Regions from separate parts of the Cupriavidus sp. FW305-27 genome, predicted to be linked through region 2. Evidence: predicted binding sites of a transcription regulator. Region 2 holds the regulator's gene; the other holds the start of a gene.

Region 1 (7,456 bases), on a different contig from region 2:
TCGTTGAAGGCATCCTGCATGCGGCGGTGGCTCTCTTCGCTGCCGTCGCCCAGGCGCACCACCAGGTCGGCGCTGCGGCGCACGTGGTAGGTCACTTCCTTGAGCGACTTGGCGGCGATCTCGGCGATGCGGGCATCGGTCGAGCGCTGCAGCCCGTCGAGCAGGAAGTAGTGCCAGGTGTCGAACAGGAACTGCCGCGCCAGCGTATCGGCATAGCTGCCGTTGGGCTGCTCCACCAGCAGCGGGTTGCGGAACTGGTGCGCGTCGCGCAGGTAGGCCAGCTGGTCGGCGCTGCGGCCGGCGCCCTCCACTTCCGCGGCGTAGCCCAGCCACAGCCGGGTCTGGCCGATCAGGTCGAGCGCGACATTGGTCAGCGCGATGTCCTCTTCCAGCGCCGGGCCGCGGCCGCACCATTCCGACAAGCGCTGGCCAAGGACCAGCGTGGCGTCGCCGAGGCGCAGCAGGTATTCGAGCTTGTGGTTGTCCATCATGCGGGCCGTATCAGATGTGCTTGACGGCTTCCGGCATCGGGAAGAACGTCGGGTGGCGGTAGACCTTGCTGTTGGCCGGCTCGAACAGCGGGCCCTTGTCGCCGGGGCTGCTGGCGACCACGTCGCCGGCCTTCACCACCCAGACGCTGACGCCCTCGTTGCGGCGCGTATAGACGTCACGCGCGTTGTTGATCGCCATTTCGCCGTCGGGCGCGTGCAGGCTGCCCACGTGCTTGTGGGCCAGGCCGTGCTGGCTGCGGATAAAGATCTCCCAAAGCGGCCACTCTTTCATGGCAACCTCCTGTGTCATTGCGTTGGATGGATGGCGGCGCCGGGCGCCGCGGGGTCACGCGGCGGCGCGCTGGGCCTGCTTGTCGGCGTGGGTCACCAGGGCATCGCGGAACCACGCGCCCTCTTCCCAGGCCTTGACGCGGGTGCGCAGGCGCTCGCGGTTGCAGGGGCCGTTGCCCTGGATGACGTTGTAGAACTCGGACCAGTCGATCTCGCCGAAGTCATAGTGGCCGCGCTCCTCGTTCCACTTCAGTTCGGGATCCGGAATGGCCAGGCCCAGGTACTCGGCCTGCGGCACGGTCTGGTCGACCATCTTCTGGCGCAGCTCGTCATTGGAGAACAGCTTGATGCGCCATTGCATGGATTGCGCGCTGTTGGGCGAATCGCCGTCGGACGGGCCGAACATCATCAGCGCCGGCCACCACCAGCGATTGAGCGCGTCCTGCGCCATCTGCTTCTGCTCGGGGGTGCCGTTGCACAGCGACAGCAGGATGTCGTAGCCCTGGCGCTGGTGGAACGACTCTTCCTTGCACACGCGCACCATGGCGCGCGCATAGGGCCCGAACGAGCAGCGGCACAGCGGCACCTGGTTGATGATGGCCGAGCCGTCGACCAGCCAGCCGATCATGCCGATGTCGGCCCAACTCAGCGTCGGGTAGTTGAAGATGCTGGAATACTTGGCCTTGCCGGTGTGCAGGTCGCCCAGCATCTGGTCGCGCGACACGCCCAGGGTCTCGGCCGCGCTGTAGAGATACAGGCCATGGCCGGCCTCATCCTGGATCTTGGCCAGCAAGACTGCCTTGCGCTCCAGCGTCGGCGCGCGGGTGACCCAGTTGCCTTCCGGCAGCTGGCCCACAATCTCGGAATGGGCATGCTGCGAGATCTGGCGGACCAGGGTCTTGCGATAGGCCTCCGGCATCCAGTCCTTGGCCTCGATCTTGATCCCGGCATCGACGCGCGCCTGGAACTCGCGCTCCTGCGGCTCCATTTCTTCCATGGCGCGAAGCCTCGTCGCTCCTGTCTCCACCAGCTGTGCGTACATCCTTTGCTCCGCTCTTGGTTGCTCTGAATCGGGGTCTTGACCTGCATCAACATCGTCAGTTGCAACGGATGGTAGTGATACAATTTGATTCAATCAATCTGCATTTGTGTATCACTTCAGGGAGCGGGCCGATGGCGACGCCAGGCACAGATCCGGTTTCTCCCCGCGTGGCGCGGCTGGCACGCGGGCTGAAGCTGGGCGCCAATTCCATGCTGGTGACCTTGTTCGGCGATGTGGTGGCGCCGCGGCCGCAGGCCATCTGGCTGGGCAGCCTGATCCGGCTGGCGGCGCCGTTCGGCATCAATGACCGGCTGGTGCGCACCGCCACCTTCCGCCTTACCGCCGACGACTGGCTGGCCGCGACCAGGATGGGGCGGCGCAGCTACTACGGGCTGTCAGACGCCGGTTTGCAGCGTGTACTGCACGCCGGCAAGCGCATCTATGCGGGTGAGGCATCCGAATGGGACGGCCGCTGGACCCTGGTGATGGTGCGCGGTGACGTACGCGCCACGGTCCGGCAGAAGCTGAAGCGGGAATTGCTGTGGGAGGGCTTCGGCGCCATCGCGCCGGGGGTGATGGCCCACCCCCAAGCGGACCTCGCCTCGCTGCGCGAAATCCTCCAGGCCGCACGCGCGCAGGACGATGTGGCGGTGATGGAAGCGAGCAGCCTCGAGGCGTTTTCCATCCGGCCACTGCAGGCGCTGATGCACCAGACCTTCAAGCTCGGCGACGTGGCCGCTGCCTGGCAGGCACTGCTGCGCCGCTTTGCGCCGCTGGCCGAAGAGGCCGCCGGGCTTGCTCCGGCCGATGCTTTCTTCGTGCGGACGCTCCTGGTGCACGAATACCGGCGTGTGCTGCTGCGCGACCCCAACCTGCCCGAAGCGATGCTGCCGCAAGACTGGCCCGGCCGCACCGCGCGCGGCTTGTGCCACACCCTGTACGGGGCGCTGCTAGACGCCAGCGAAGACTACCTGCACCGCGTGGTGGAAGCGGCGGACGGTTCGCTGCACGATGCCAACCGGAGCCTGCGCCTGCGCTTTGGGGCGGGCGCGCAGGCGGGCAACGATTAACCGGGCATCCGGGGAATCCCGGCTGCGCACCTGCGCATGGAATCACCCGTCCTTGAACAGGAAGCTGTAGGCGTTCAATGCCGGTACCCCGCCCAGGTGTGCAAAGAGGACTTTCGATCCTTGCGGAAACTCGCCGCGACGGACCATGTCGATCATGCCCTGCATGGACTTGCCCTCATAGACCGGGTCCGTCATCATGCCCTCCAGCCTGGCGCTGAGGCGGATGGCTTCCAGGGTGCCGGCCGAAGGCAGGCCGTATTCGGGTCCGCCATAGCGGGTGTCCAGCACCACGTCCGCTTCAGTGATGTCGCGGCCGAGGCCGACCAGCTCCGCGGTATGGCGGGCGATGCGCAGGATCTGCGCGCGCGTCGGTTCCGGCTTGGCCGATGCATCGATGCCGATGACCCGGTCCGCGCGGCCGTCGGCAGCGAATCCGACCACCATGCCCGCCTGCGTGCTGCCGGTGACCGAGCAGACCACGATGTAGTCGAACCTGAAGCCGAGTCCGGCTTCCTGCTCCCGCACTTCCTCGGCGAAGCCTACGTAGCCGAGACCGCCGAGCGGATGCTCCGAGCAGCCTGCCGGAATCGGGTAGGGCTTGCCGCCCGCCTTGCGCACGCTCTCCATGGCTTCTTCCCAGCTGGGGCGAATACCGATGTCGAAGCCTTCGCTGACCAGGCGCACGTCGGCCCCCATGATGCGCGACATCTGGATGTTGCCCACGCGGTCATAAACCGCGTCGGAGTAGTTGACCCAGTTCTCCTGCACCAGCACGCACTTCAGCCCCAGGTGGGCCGCGATGGCGGCAACCTGGCGCGTGTGGTTCGACTGGATCCCGCCGATCGAGACCAGCGTATCGGCGCCCTGCGCCAGCACGTCTGGAATGACGTATTCGAGCTTGCGCGTCTTGTTGCCGCCAAAGGCGAGCCCGCTGTTGCAGTCGTCGCGCTTGGCATAGAGCTCGACCTTGCCACCCAGGCTTTCGCTCAGCCGCGATAGCGGATGGATCGGCGTCGGGCCGAAGGTCAGGGAATGACGCGGAAATTGCTTCAGGTTCATGACTGGCTCCAGGTTGCGGTTGGCATGCGGGCGCCTTGCAGCCGCAAAGCCCGGCATTCGCACGGACGCTGCGCGACGCCGCATCTGGAATCATCATAAGAAGGCTGGGGCGAAAGGTGCTTGCAAAGATCTGCGACTTCTTGCACGATAAATAGACAGCAAGCACCCAGAAATTCTCTTTATTTCGTAGAAATGGCAACAAGCAGAATAAAATTTCGTTCGAAATCCGAGACCTCCGCACAGCCCGCGCCGGTGCTGGATCGCACGGACAAGGCCATCCTGCGCGCCTTGCAGCGCGATGCGTCCATCTCCAACCTGGCCCTGGCGGGCAAGGTCAGCCTCAGCCCGCCCGCATGCCTGCGCCGCGTGGAACGCCTGAAAGCGGATGGCCTGATCCGCGGCGTCGTGGCGCTGCTGAACCCGGCTCCCCTGGACGCGGGGATGCTGGTCATCATCGGGGTCGTGCTGGACCGGTCCACGCCCGAGTCCTTCGCCGCCTTTGAGAAAGCGGCGCAGAAGGTATCAGGCTGTATGGAATGCCATGAAGTCACCGGCGAGTTCGACTACATCATGATGCTCAGGACCAAGGACAGCGAGAGCTTCAACCGCCTCCACGCGGAGCAGTTGCTCTACCTGCCGGGCGTGCGGCAGATTCGCTCGTTCATGGTGCTCAAGCAGGTGCTGTCGACGACGCAGTTTCCGATTTGAGGATCGGGCTGGATCCGGCTGCGCGGGCGAAGAGAGGAGACAGGGAGGGGAATTCGGGGCCTGGGCGAAGCAGGAACCCCGGCGCCGTTGCTGCCGGGGTTCCATCTGGCCAGCCCCTTGATTGTTGGGGCTGGCGCGCCGTCCATCGCTCAGAATGAGCGCGGCAGGCCCAGGACGTGTTCGGCGACGAAAGAGTAGATCAGGTTGGTGGAGATCGGTGCCACCTGGTACAGCCGCGTTTCCCGGAACTTGCGCTCCACGTCGTATTCGCAGGCAAAGCCGAAACCACCGTGGAACTGCAGGCAGGCGTTGCCGGCTTCCCAGCTCGCCTTGGCGGCCAGGTACTTGGCCATGTTGGCCTGGGCCCCCATGGGCTCGTGCTTGTCAAACAGCTCACAGGCTTTCCAGCGCATCAGGTTCGCCGCTTCCAGTTCGATAAAGGACTCGGCGATCGGGAACTGCACGCCCTGGTTCTGGCCGATGGGGCGGCCGAAGACCTCGCGTTCCCTGACGTACTTGGTCACGCGGTCGATGAACCAATAGCCGTCGCCGATGCACTCGGCCGCGATCAGCGTGCGCTCGGCGTTCAGGCCATCGAGGATGTACTTGAATCCCTTGCCCTCTTCACCGATCAGGTTTTCCTCGGGGATTTCCAGGTCCTCGAAAAACAGTTCATTGGTCTCGTGGTTGACCATGTTGGGGATGGGGCGCACGGTCAGGCCCTTCTTCTGCGCCTCGTGCAGGTCCACCATGAAGATGGACATCCCCTCGCTCTTCTTCTTCACGTCGGCCAGCGGCGTGGTGCGCGCCAGCAGGATCATGAAGTCGCTGTGCTGGACGCGGCTGATCCAGACCTTCTGGCCGTTGACGACGTAGCGTCCGTCCTTCTTGACCGCCGAGGTCTTGATCTTGGTGGTGTCAGTGCCGGTGGTGGGCTCGGTCACGCCCATGGACTGCAGGCGCCATTCCCCCGAGGCAATCTTCGGCAGGTACTTGTCCTTCTGTGCCCTGGAGCCGTGCCGCAGCAACGTGCCCATGTTGTACATCTGGCCGTGGCAGGCGCCGGAGTTGCCGCCGCAGCGGTTGATCTCTTCCATGATGACCGAGGCTTCGGTCAGACCCAGGCCGGAACCACCGTACTCCTGCGGAATCAGCGCCGCCAGCCAGCCCGCCGCGGTCAGCGCATTGACAAAGGCCTCGGGATAGGCGCGCTGCTCGTCCACCTTGCGGAAGTACTCATCGGGAAACTCCGCGCAAAGCGCGCGGATGGCGTCGCGGATTTCTTGGAAGTTGTTCGATTGGGTCTGTTCGATCATGGCGCTTGGCTTGCGTTCGGTCTCTGGCGGACGGCCGCCTCCTTGTGATAACCGCAATAGTCGCGGCGTTCGGCCGGTTGGACAATCAGCCTTTCCGAAAGCGCGCCTTCCACCGGGGTTAAGTCCTGGCGACGGTTAAGGCCTTTCGCTTTCGCCAAAGTCCGCCATTGGCATTGTCAAATAGCGCAAACCACGCTTTGGGAACATGCTCCGGGCTATCCGGCGCATGCGCCGACTGACCGCTGCCCCGTGGACATGCACACCCTCGCCTCCCGCCTGCAAGCCCTGATCCGCCCCGGAGACCATATCTGGTGGGGGCAAGCCACCGCCGAGCCGCTGACGCTGACGCGCGCACTGGTGGAGCACCGCCACGCCATCGCCCAGGGCGGACGGCTCAGTGTCTTTGTCGGCATCGGGCAGTCAGACACGCTGCAGCCGGCCCAGGCGGATGTGCTCGACTTCTTCGGCTACGCCACCAGCGGCCCGCACCGGCAACTGGCCAGGGCCGGCGTGCTGGACATCGTGCCCAGCCACTATTCGCACCTGCCCGGGCTGATCCGCCAGGGCACGCTGCGGGCGGACGTGGCGCTGGTGCAGGTCTCGCCCGCCGACGAGCAGGGGCGCCACAGCCTGGGGCTGGTGCATGAATACCTCCCCGCGGCGCTCGACCGCGCCCGCGTCATCATCGCCGAGGTGAACCCTGAGGTGCCGTGGACCCACGGCAGCCGCTACCTGAGCGCGGACGATATCGACCTGCAGGTCGAAGCGCTGCACCCGCCGATCAGCCTTGACCGCAGCGCGCCCGGCCCGGCCGAACAGGCTATCGCTCGCCACATCGCCGGCTGGGTGGAGGATGGCGCCACCCTGCAGATGGGCATCGGCAACCTGCCAGAGGCCGTGGTCGCTGCGCTGAATGGCCACCGCGACCTGGGGCTGCACAGCGGCGCGATCGGCGACGGCATTGCGGCGCTGGCCGAAGCCGGGGTGCTGACCAACGCACGCAAGAGCATCGATACGGGCGTGGGCATCGCCGGCATCCTGATGGGCAGCGAACGGCTGCGGCGCTGGGCCCACCGCAATCCGCAGCTGCAGCTGCGCGAGACCGCCTATACCCATCACCCCGAGGTGCTGGCCAGCGTCGACAAGCTGACCGCCATCAACTCCGCCATCGAGGTCGACCTCACCGGCCAGGTGAACGCCGAAGTTGCCGCCGGCGTCTATGTCGGCGCCGTCGGCGGTGCCGTGGACTTCCTGCGCGGCGCCGCGCGCAGCCGCGGCGGCCTGCCCATAGTCGCGCTGCCAGCAACCGCCAAGGGCGCGAGCCGCATCGTGGCCCAGTTGTCCGGCCCGGTCAGCACGCCCCGCTCGGACGCGGGCCTGATCGTCACCGAACACGGCGTGGCCGACCTGCGCGGCCAGACGCTGTCGCAGCGCGTGCGCCGCATGCTGGACATTGCCGCACCCGAACACCGCGCGGAC
Region 2 (7,456 bases):
GTGCCGCGCCCGCCGCCCAGGCTGGCCGCGTGCGAGGTCAGCAAGGTGGGCCCGTGGGTGATATAGCCCATCGAGGTCTTCATCGGATCCGGCTGGCTGCTGCGGCCGCCGCTACCGCCCCGGGCGCCGCCCTGGTCGAAGCGCGGCAGGCCGTCCATGCCCGTGGGCATCGGCATGCCGGCAATCGCGGCTTCGGTGCGCTGCTTGCGCCCGCCTACCTTGGTGGCGCCCTTGGGAGCCTGCTCGCCCTTGCCGGGCACCTTCAGGCCGACACCGGCCATCAGCGCCTTGACGTCATTGGGCTCGACTTCCTGCCAGCGGCCGCGCTTGAGGCCACGCGGCAGCAGGAACTGGCCGTAGCGGGTGCGGATCAGGCGCGACACGGTCAGCCCGACCGCCTCGAACATGCGGCGCACTTCACGGTTGCGGCCTTCGGTCAGGGCCACGTGGTACCACTGGTTGACGCCTTCACCGCCGCCGTCGGCAATGCGCAGGAAGTTGGCCTCGCCGTCATCGAGCTTGATGCCATGCAGCAGGCGCTGGCGGTCGGCCTCGGCCAGCTCGCCCAGCGTGCGCACCGCGTACTCGCGCTCCACGCCATAGCGCGGATGCATGAAACGGTTGGCAATATCACCAGAGGTGGTGAAGATCAGCAGGCCTTCAGTATTGAAGTCCAGGCGGCCCACCGCGACCCACTTGCCGGTCTTGATGCGCGGCAGGCTGTCGAACACAGTCGGACGGCCTTCCGGATCGGACTGGCTGACGATCTCGCCGGCGGGCTTGTGGTACAGCAGCACGCGCGGCGGCTTGGTCGACACCTTGCGGTGGATCAGCTTGCCGTTCACGCGGACCTGGTCCGCCGGCAGGATGCGCTGGCCGATATGGGCCGGCAGGCCGTTGACCGAAACGCGGCCCTGCAGGATCAGTTCTTCCATCTCGCGGCGCGAGCCCAGCCCGCCCTCGGCCAGCACCTTGTGCAGCTTGGGCGCGTCGTCGTCGGCCGACAGCTCGCGCACCGGCTTGGCCTTGGTGCGCGGAATGACGGTGTCTTCGTTGTCGTACTGCTCAGAGATCACGAAGCGGAACAGGTCTTCGCTGCTCGCCGTGGTCTTGTCCCCGCCGCCCTGGCCCTTGCGGGGCGCCTGCGGCTTGCCGCCATCCTTGCGGCGGCCCTGCTGCCGCGCACCGGCACCCTGCGCCTCGCCCGGCGCTGCCGCCTTGCCTGAGCGCTGGACCGGCTTGCGCTTGCGGCCGGGCTGCTCAGGCTTGTCGGTGCCTTCGGCCCTGGCCGCACGGTCGACCTTTTCTGCCTTGCTGGTGCCCTGGCCGCCTTGGCTACCCTGGCCACCCTCGCCCTGCCCCGTCTTGCGCTTGCCGCGGCCACGCTGGCCACCGCGCGCACCGCCCGCCGCCTGTGCGGCGCCCGCTTCACCGGCATCGGCCTGGCCGCCGGCGCCTTCGGCGCCCTCGCCGCGGTCCTGTGCCTGGCGGCGCGATGCGACCAGGTTCCTCAGCCCGCGGCGCAGCCCCTTGCGGCGGGGCGCGGCTTCGCTGCCCGATCCGGGTTCTGCGGCGCCGGTGTCGGCGGGTGCGCCCGCATTGCGGGTGTCTTGCTCAACGGAATCAGACAAGATATTCACTATCGGATGTTGCATGTTGTTCAGTTCGGCACGCGCTCGTCGTGCTCGCTCGGGTGCGGCGGGGTGCCGTTGTCCGGCAAATCGCCCCGCGCCCCGTCCGGATTGGGTGCGGCTGGTTCGGTGGAAGCGGCCTCGGCGGCATCGTCGGCTGCAGCTTGCAGCGGTTGCGCGTCAAAGCCATTGGCGCCTTGGTCGACCGGGCCGGTCGTCTCGGCTTCGTTTGCGACGGATGCTTCAGCCACATCCGCCGCATGCGCGGCGGGGTTGGCAAAAGCCTCTTCGTCGGCGCTGGCCGCCTTGTTTGCAGCCAGGTCTTCAAAATTGATGGCCTGCTGTTCCAGCAGGGTTGCCTGCGCCTGCGCCTGGGCATCTTCCAGCGGCGGCAGCTCATCCAGCGTACGCAGGCCAAGATCGTCCAGGAACGCCTTGGTGGTCGCATACAGCGCCGGCCTGCCCGGCACGTCGCGGTGTCCGATCACCTCGATCCAGCTGCGGTCCTCAAGCTTCTTGATGACTTCCGTGCTGACCGTCACGCCGCGGATTTCCTCGATATCGCCGCGGGTCACCGGCTGCCGGTAGGCAATGATCGCCAGTGTTTCCATCACCGCGCGCGAATATTTTGGCGGCTTTTCTGGATTCAGCCGATCCAGGTATTCACGCATTTCCGGCCGGCTCTGGAAGCGCCAGCCGCTGGCCAGGGCCACCAGTTCCACGCCGCGCGGCCGCCAGTCCTGCCGCAGTTCATCAAGCAGCACGCGGATGGTGTCTGCGCCGACGTCGTCGTCAAACAGCCGCCGCAGATCATTGACGCGCAACGGTTCCTGCGCGCAGATCAGCGCCGTCTCGAGGACGATCTTCGCCTCTTGGGTATTCATGTTGATGGTGTGCAGCCTGTCTTTGCACCTGCTCCCGGACGGATCCGGGGCACCGGAGATTTTGGATACAGCGGTGCGAAAGCCACCGCCATCTCATTGCGCAGCTAGCCGGATACCTGCTGCATCCAAGCCGTGCACTTCCCTATCTTTGCATCGAGTTGCCGGGCGTTCCGGCAGGAGATCGTTCGCATGCCGTTATGGGCCAGCCAGCGAACCTCTTGCGTAGCGCGTCCGCACATACCGGACGTCGCTGTCAGCGAACTGAAGGCCTCGGACGCAAGAAAAACGGGTATCGGGAGCAAGGCCGGCATCGCCAACACCGCAGTGCCAGCCGGACTTTTGAACCAGATCTTTTGAACCGGATGGACTGTGGGGACGGGACGGGCATCGAAAACCTTCCGCTTCCCCTGCCCTGAACTCACCTTCTGGTATGAAGGCCGCCTGGCGCTGCTCGCCCGCTGCTTACCGCGGCTCACAAGACACCGCGCGATACCGCAATGTTGGCGATTGTATGGCATTCCCGCCCCCGCCTGCAACCATCATCCGTTGCCGGCGCAGCGCCGGCGCCTCAGAACACCAGGCAGAATCCATGCTCGGCCAGCGAATGTGGCAACAGCACCGCTCGCGCAATGCCAAGGCCGCCGAACGCCATTACCGCCAGGCCGGCCCCCAGGCGCACGCCGGGACGTCGCGACAGCGTACGCAAATAGCCTGACAGGCCGGAGAGCACCAGCAGGTTAGGCAGTGTGCCGAGCCCGAACACGCCCATCACGAGTGCGCCGGACGCCGCATTGCCCGCCAGCAGCGCGAGCGTGAGCGCCCCATAGACCATGCCGCACGGCACCAGCCCCCACGCCAGGCCCACGCCGTATCGCCGCGCCAGGCCGCCGCGTGCGCGCACAAAGGACGGCATGCCGCGTGCCACGCCACCCAGCCGGCGCGCCACCGCTGCGCTGGCACGCGACGCCAGCCGCTCCAGCCAGTCGACGGTAAACGTGTTGCCGCGCAGCAACCGCCAGCCCGACCACAGCAGCATGACGCTGCCCGCGCCGAACAGCCAGCGCTGCACCGGCAGATAGTCCTGTTTCCACGCCGAAGCACCGACCGCGCCTAGCGCGGCCCCAAGCAGCATATAGGTCGAGATCCGGCCCAGGTGCATTATCAGCAACTCGCCGAGCCAGGCGGCACGGCTGGGCACCAGACTGATCGTCGCCGCCGCGCCGTGACGCTGCTCCACGGCCAGCGCCACGCCGCCGCACATGGCGGCGCAGTGGACCCCGCCCAGCAAAGCCAGCAGAAAAACGCTGATCAGTACGCCAAGTGTCAATTCTCACTCCCTACCACATCACATCGCACGGTAAAATGCCGTTATCGCGCCCTCGCTGCCATTTCTAGCAGGTTCCAATTGCTCACCTCCATTCCCATTACCGAGATGTCACCACGCTGCTCCACCTGTGCGATGGGGCAGCTGTGCCTTCCGGTCGGCATGTCGCAGCAAGACCTCGCCAAGATGGACACGCTGGTTCAGGAACGCATCCGTGTGCACAAGGGTGAAACCCTGTATCGCATGGGCGATCCGCTCACCGCGGTCTATGCCGTGCGCTTTGGCACGCTCAAGACCCACGTCACCACTGAAGACGGCCGCTCGCAGATTACCGGCTTCCACCTGCCCGGCGAAATTGTCGGTCTCGACGGGCTGGGCGAGATGCAGCATGCCTCCGATGCCGCCGCGCTGGAGGACACCGAAGTCTGCGTGGTCCGCATGAGCGAGTTGCAGTCCCTGTCGGCAGACCTGCCGTCGCTGCAGCAGCAGTTCCTGCGCCTGATGGGCAAGGAAATCACGCATGACCAACTGATGCTGGTCACGCTGGGCTCGATGCGCGCCGAGGAACGGCTTGCCGCCTTCCTGATCAACCTCTCTGAGCGCCTGTCGGCACGCGGCTATTCGGCGTCCGAGTTCGTGATGCGCATGAGCCGCGAAGAGATCGGCAGCTACCTGGGCCTGAAGCTCGAAACCGTCAGCCGCCTGTTCTCCCGCTTTGCCGAAGCCGGCCTGATCCAGATTCGCCAGCGCCACGTCAAGCTCGTGGACATCGACGGCATCAAGCAGCTCTACAGCCGCTCCTGCTAAGCGGCCAAGGCGCTGCCAGGTACCGCATGCGGACATGGCAGCGCAGACCTCACACCGATCCGCTTATTCCAGTTCGTCGGTATCGCTGAGCCGCGTCGGCATGGTGTAGAGCGTCAGTCCGCTGGACAACGCGCAGAACACCCAGGCCATCAGGAAACCAACGGTGTAGACCGATTCGCGGGACGCTTCGATCGGCTGGCCGAAGAAGTTCAGGTCACCGGGATCCACCACCGAAAACACCGTCGCGGTCGCGAACCCGGCCATCAGGAACGCCGGCCAGAGTACCCACATCAGCCAGCGCAACCTCATGGCTGCCTCACAGCGGCAGCCTTGGGCGGCGCGGCGTCGGCCTTCTCGACCACCAGGCCATGGCGCGTTGCACCCTGCACCGGCATGTCCGGATGCGTGGATGCCAGCCAGATCGTCACGCCACACGCCACCATCGCCACCAGCGGGCCGCTCATCAACAGCCACGGCCACGGCTCCTTCCACCACGGATTGCCTTGCTGACTCATCTTGCCCCCTTCATCTTGACGACCTAGCTTCACAAATCGCGCGGCACGATGAAACTGGTGGATTGCCGGATTTCGGCATGCCCCTGCTCCGTGCCTTCGCTCGTCACCGTCACGTTGATCTTGTGCGTGCCCTGCGCCGCGGCCTCGATCGGCACGCGGATCCGGATCGGCAGCAACCGGTTGGACGTCGGCGCCAGCGATTCGGCCTGCTTATCGTATTCCACGGTCAGGTTCTTCAGTTCGTCGCTGTCGGCGCGCACGCTGATCTGCATCGGCGCTTCGGTGGTGTTGATCAGCTGCAGGCGATAGACATTCTCGATCCAGCGGCCTTCCACTTCACGGCCGAGCGCACCACGGTCGCGGATGATGTCGACCTTCAGCGGCGTGCGCAGCGCGATCGAAGCCATGAACCCGGCCAGCAACGCCACCCAGATCACGGAATAAATGACCACGCGCGGGCGCAGCAGGCGCTTGCGTGATGCCGCCGCGGACAAGCCCTTGCGCATCGCGTTTTCCGAGGTGTACCGGATCAGGCCGCGCGGATATTCCATCTTGTCCATGACCTGGTCGCAGGCGTCGATGCAGGCGCCGCAGCCGATGCACTCGTACTGCAGGCCGTCGCGGATATCGATGCCCGTCGGGCACACCTGCACGCAGATGCTGCAGTTGACGCAGTCGCCAAGCCCCGCCTTGTGGTGGTCGGTCTTGCGCGACCGGCTTCCGCGCGGCTCGCCGCGGCCGACGTCGTAGGTCACGACATAGGTATCGCGATCCACCATCACGCTCTGGAAACGCGCATACGGGCACATGTACTTGCACACCTGCTCGCGCATGAAGCCCGCATTGCCCCAGGTGGCGAACGCGTAGAACAGCATCCAGAACGACTGCCACGGCCCCAGCGACAGGCTGAGCACCTCGCCGCCCAGTTCGCGGATCGGTGCGAAATAGCCGATGAAGGTAAAGCCGGTCCAGAGCGCAATCAGCACCCACAGGAAGTGCTTGGTCGCCTTGAGACGGAACTTGCGCAGGCTCCACGGATCGCCATCGAGCCGGATGCGGGCGATGCGGTCGCCTTCGACCCGCCGCTCGATCCACATGAAGATCTCGGTGTAGACCGTCTGCGGACAGGCATAGCCGCAGAACAGCCGCCCCGCGATCGCCGTGAACAGGAACAGCGCCAGCGCCGAGATGACCAGCAGCACCGCCAGGTAGATGACGTCCTGCGGCCACAGCACCAGCCCGAAGATGTAGAACTTGCGCTCGCCAAGGTCAAACAGCACGGCCTGGCGGCCATTCCATTGGAGCCAGGGCGTGCCGTAGTAGATCAGCTGGGTCAGGATCACCAGCCAGACCCGCCAGCTGGAGAATGCGCCCGTCACCGAGCGCGGGTAGATCTTGCGGCGGACCTCGTAGAGCGTTTCGTCAGAGGTCTCGCCCGGCGCAGCGGCCGACCGTTGCAGGGCGGCCGCCCGGGCCATTTCTTCGGTCCCGGGTGCGTTCATGGGCATGCTCTCCCGCGAGCTGCCAGCGCCCGCTCACATGAGTCGTCGGTCATTGCCCGGCTCCGCCCCCAGTATTGGACAGACCCCAGACATAGGCCGTCAGCATCCGGATGCGTTCAGGCGTCAGGATCTCCTCATGCGCAGGCATGTGGTTGTTATGGCCCTTCAGGATTGCGTCGACGATACTGCCTTCCGAGCTGCCATACAGCCAGACGTTGTCCGCCAGGTTGGGCGCGCCGAGCGCCTGGTTGCCCTTGCCGCCGGCGCCGTGGCATGCCACGCAGGTCGTCTTGAAGGCGCCCTCGCCACGCGACGCACGGATCGGGTCCGACGACAGGCCCGACAGCGAGCGCACGTATTGCGCCACGTCGCCCGCCTGCTTGGCGTCGATGGCCGCGGCAAACGGCGGCATCACGCCATTGCGGCCCTTGGTGATGGTCTGCTGGATGATGTCGGGTTCGCCACCATAGAGCCAGTCGCTGTCTGTCAGGTTCGGAAAGCCGCGGCTGCCGCGCGCGTCCGAGCCGTGGCATTGTGCGCAGTAGTTCAGGAACAGGCGCTGGCCGATCTCGCGCGCCTGCGGATCCGCCGCCACCTGCTTGACGTCCATCTTCAGGTACTTGGAGTAGATCTCGTTCTGCATTTTCTCCTGCGCCGCGCGGTGCGCGGCAAGTTCGCCCTGCGTGGAGAACTTCAGCACGCCGGCATACGAACCCAGTCCCGGATACAGCACCAGGTAGGCCAGGCTGAAGATGCAGGCCAGCAGGAACATCCACATCCACCAGCGCGGCAA

Evidence for each region. Region 2 encodes FNR, which switches genes on or off when oxygen is low (the NO sensors DNR and NnrR bind a similar motif). Its sites were predicted from a motif close to TTGATNNNNATCAA; they were not measured.
Region 1: paaA (1,2-phenylacetyl-CoA epoxidase subunit PaaA) is a predicted target of FNR. The motif match lies at 1,861-1,874, and genes of this name have one in related genera.

What each region holds. Positions count from the first base shown of each region.
Region 1 covers NZ_JBYTAG010000005.1:41,259-48,714, forward strand. Annotated here, with positions in the region: gene paaC (1,2-phenylacetyl-CoA epoxidase subunit PaaC) at 1-491, opposite strand, end outside; gene paaB (1,2-phenylacetyl-CoA epoxidase subunit PaaB) at 502-783, opposite strand; gene paaA (1,2-phenylacetyl-CoA epoxidase subunit PaaA) at 838-1,824, opposite strand; gene paaX (phenylacetic acid degradation operon negative regulatory protein PaaX) at 1,956-2,894, shown strand; gene AC3WRI_RS03545 (1-aminocyclopropane-1-carboxylate deaminase) at 2,937-3,953, opposite strand; gene AC3WRI_RS03550 (Lrp/AsnC family transcriptional regulator) at 4,146-4,661, shown strand; gene AC3WRI_RS03555 (acyl-CoA dehydrogenase family protein) at 4,811-5,977, opposite strand; gene AC3WRI_RS03560 (acetyl-CoA hydrolase/transferase family protein) at 6,233-7,456, shown strand, end outside.
Region 2 covers NZ_JBYTAG010000027.1:41,289-48,744, forward strand. Annotated here, with positions in the region: gene rluB (23S rRNA pseudouridine(2605) synthase RluB) at 1-1,655, opposite strand, end outside; gene scpB (SMC-Scp complex subunit ScpB) at 1,661-2,515, opposite strand; gene AC3WRI_RS15055 (sulfite exporter TauE/SafE family protein) at 3,084-3,842, opposite strand; gene fnr (fumarate/nitrate reduction transcriptional regulator Fnr) at 3,921-4,646, shown strand; gene AC3WRI_RS15065 (hypothetical protein) at 4,710-4,955, opposite strand; gene AC3WRI_RS15070 (membrane protein) at 4,952-5,161, opposite strand; gene ccoG (cytochrome c oxidase accessory protein CcoG) at 5,191-6,663, opposite strand; gene ccoP (cytochrome-c oxidase, cbb3-type subunit III) at 6,713-7,456, opposite strand, start outside.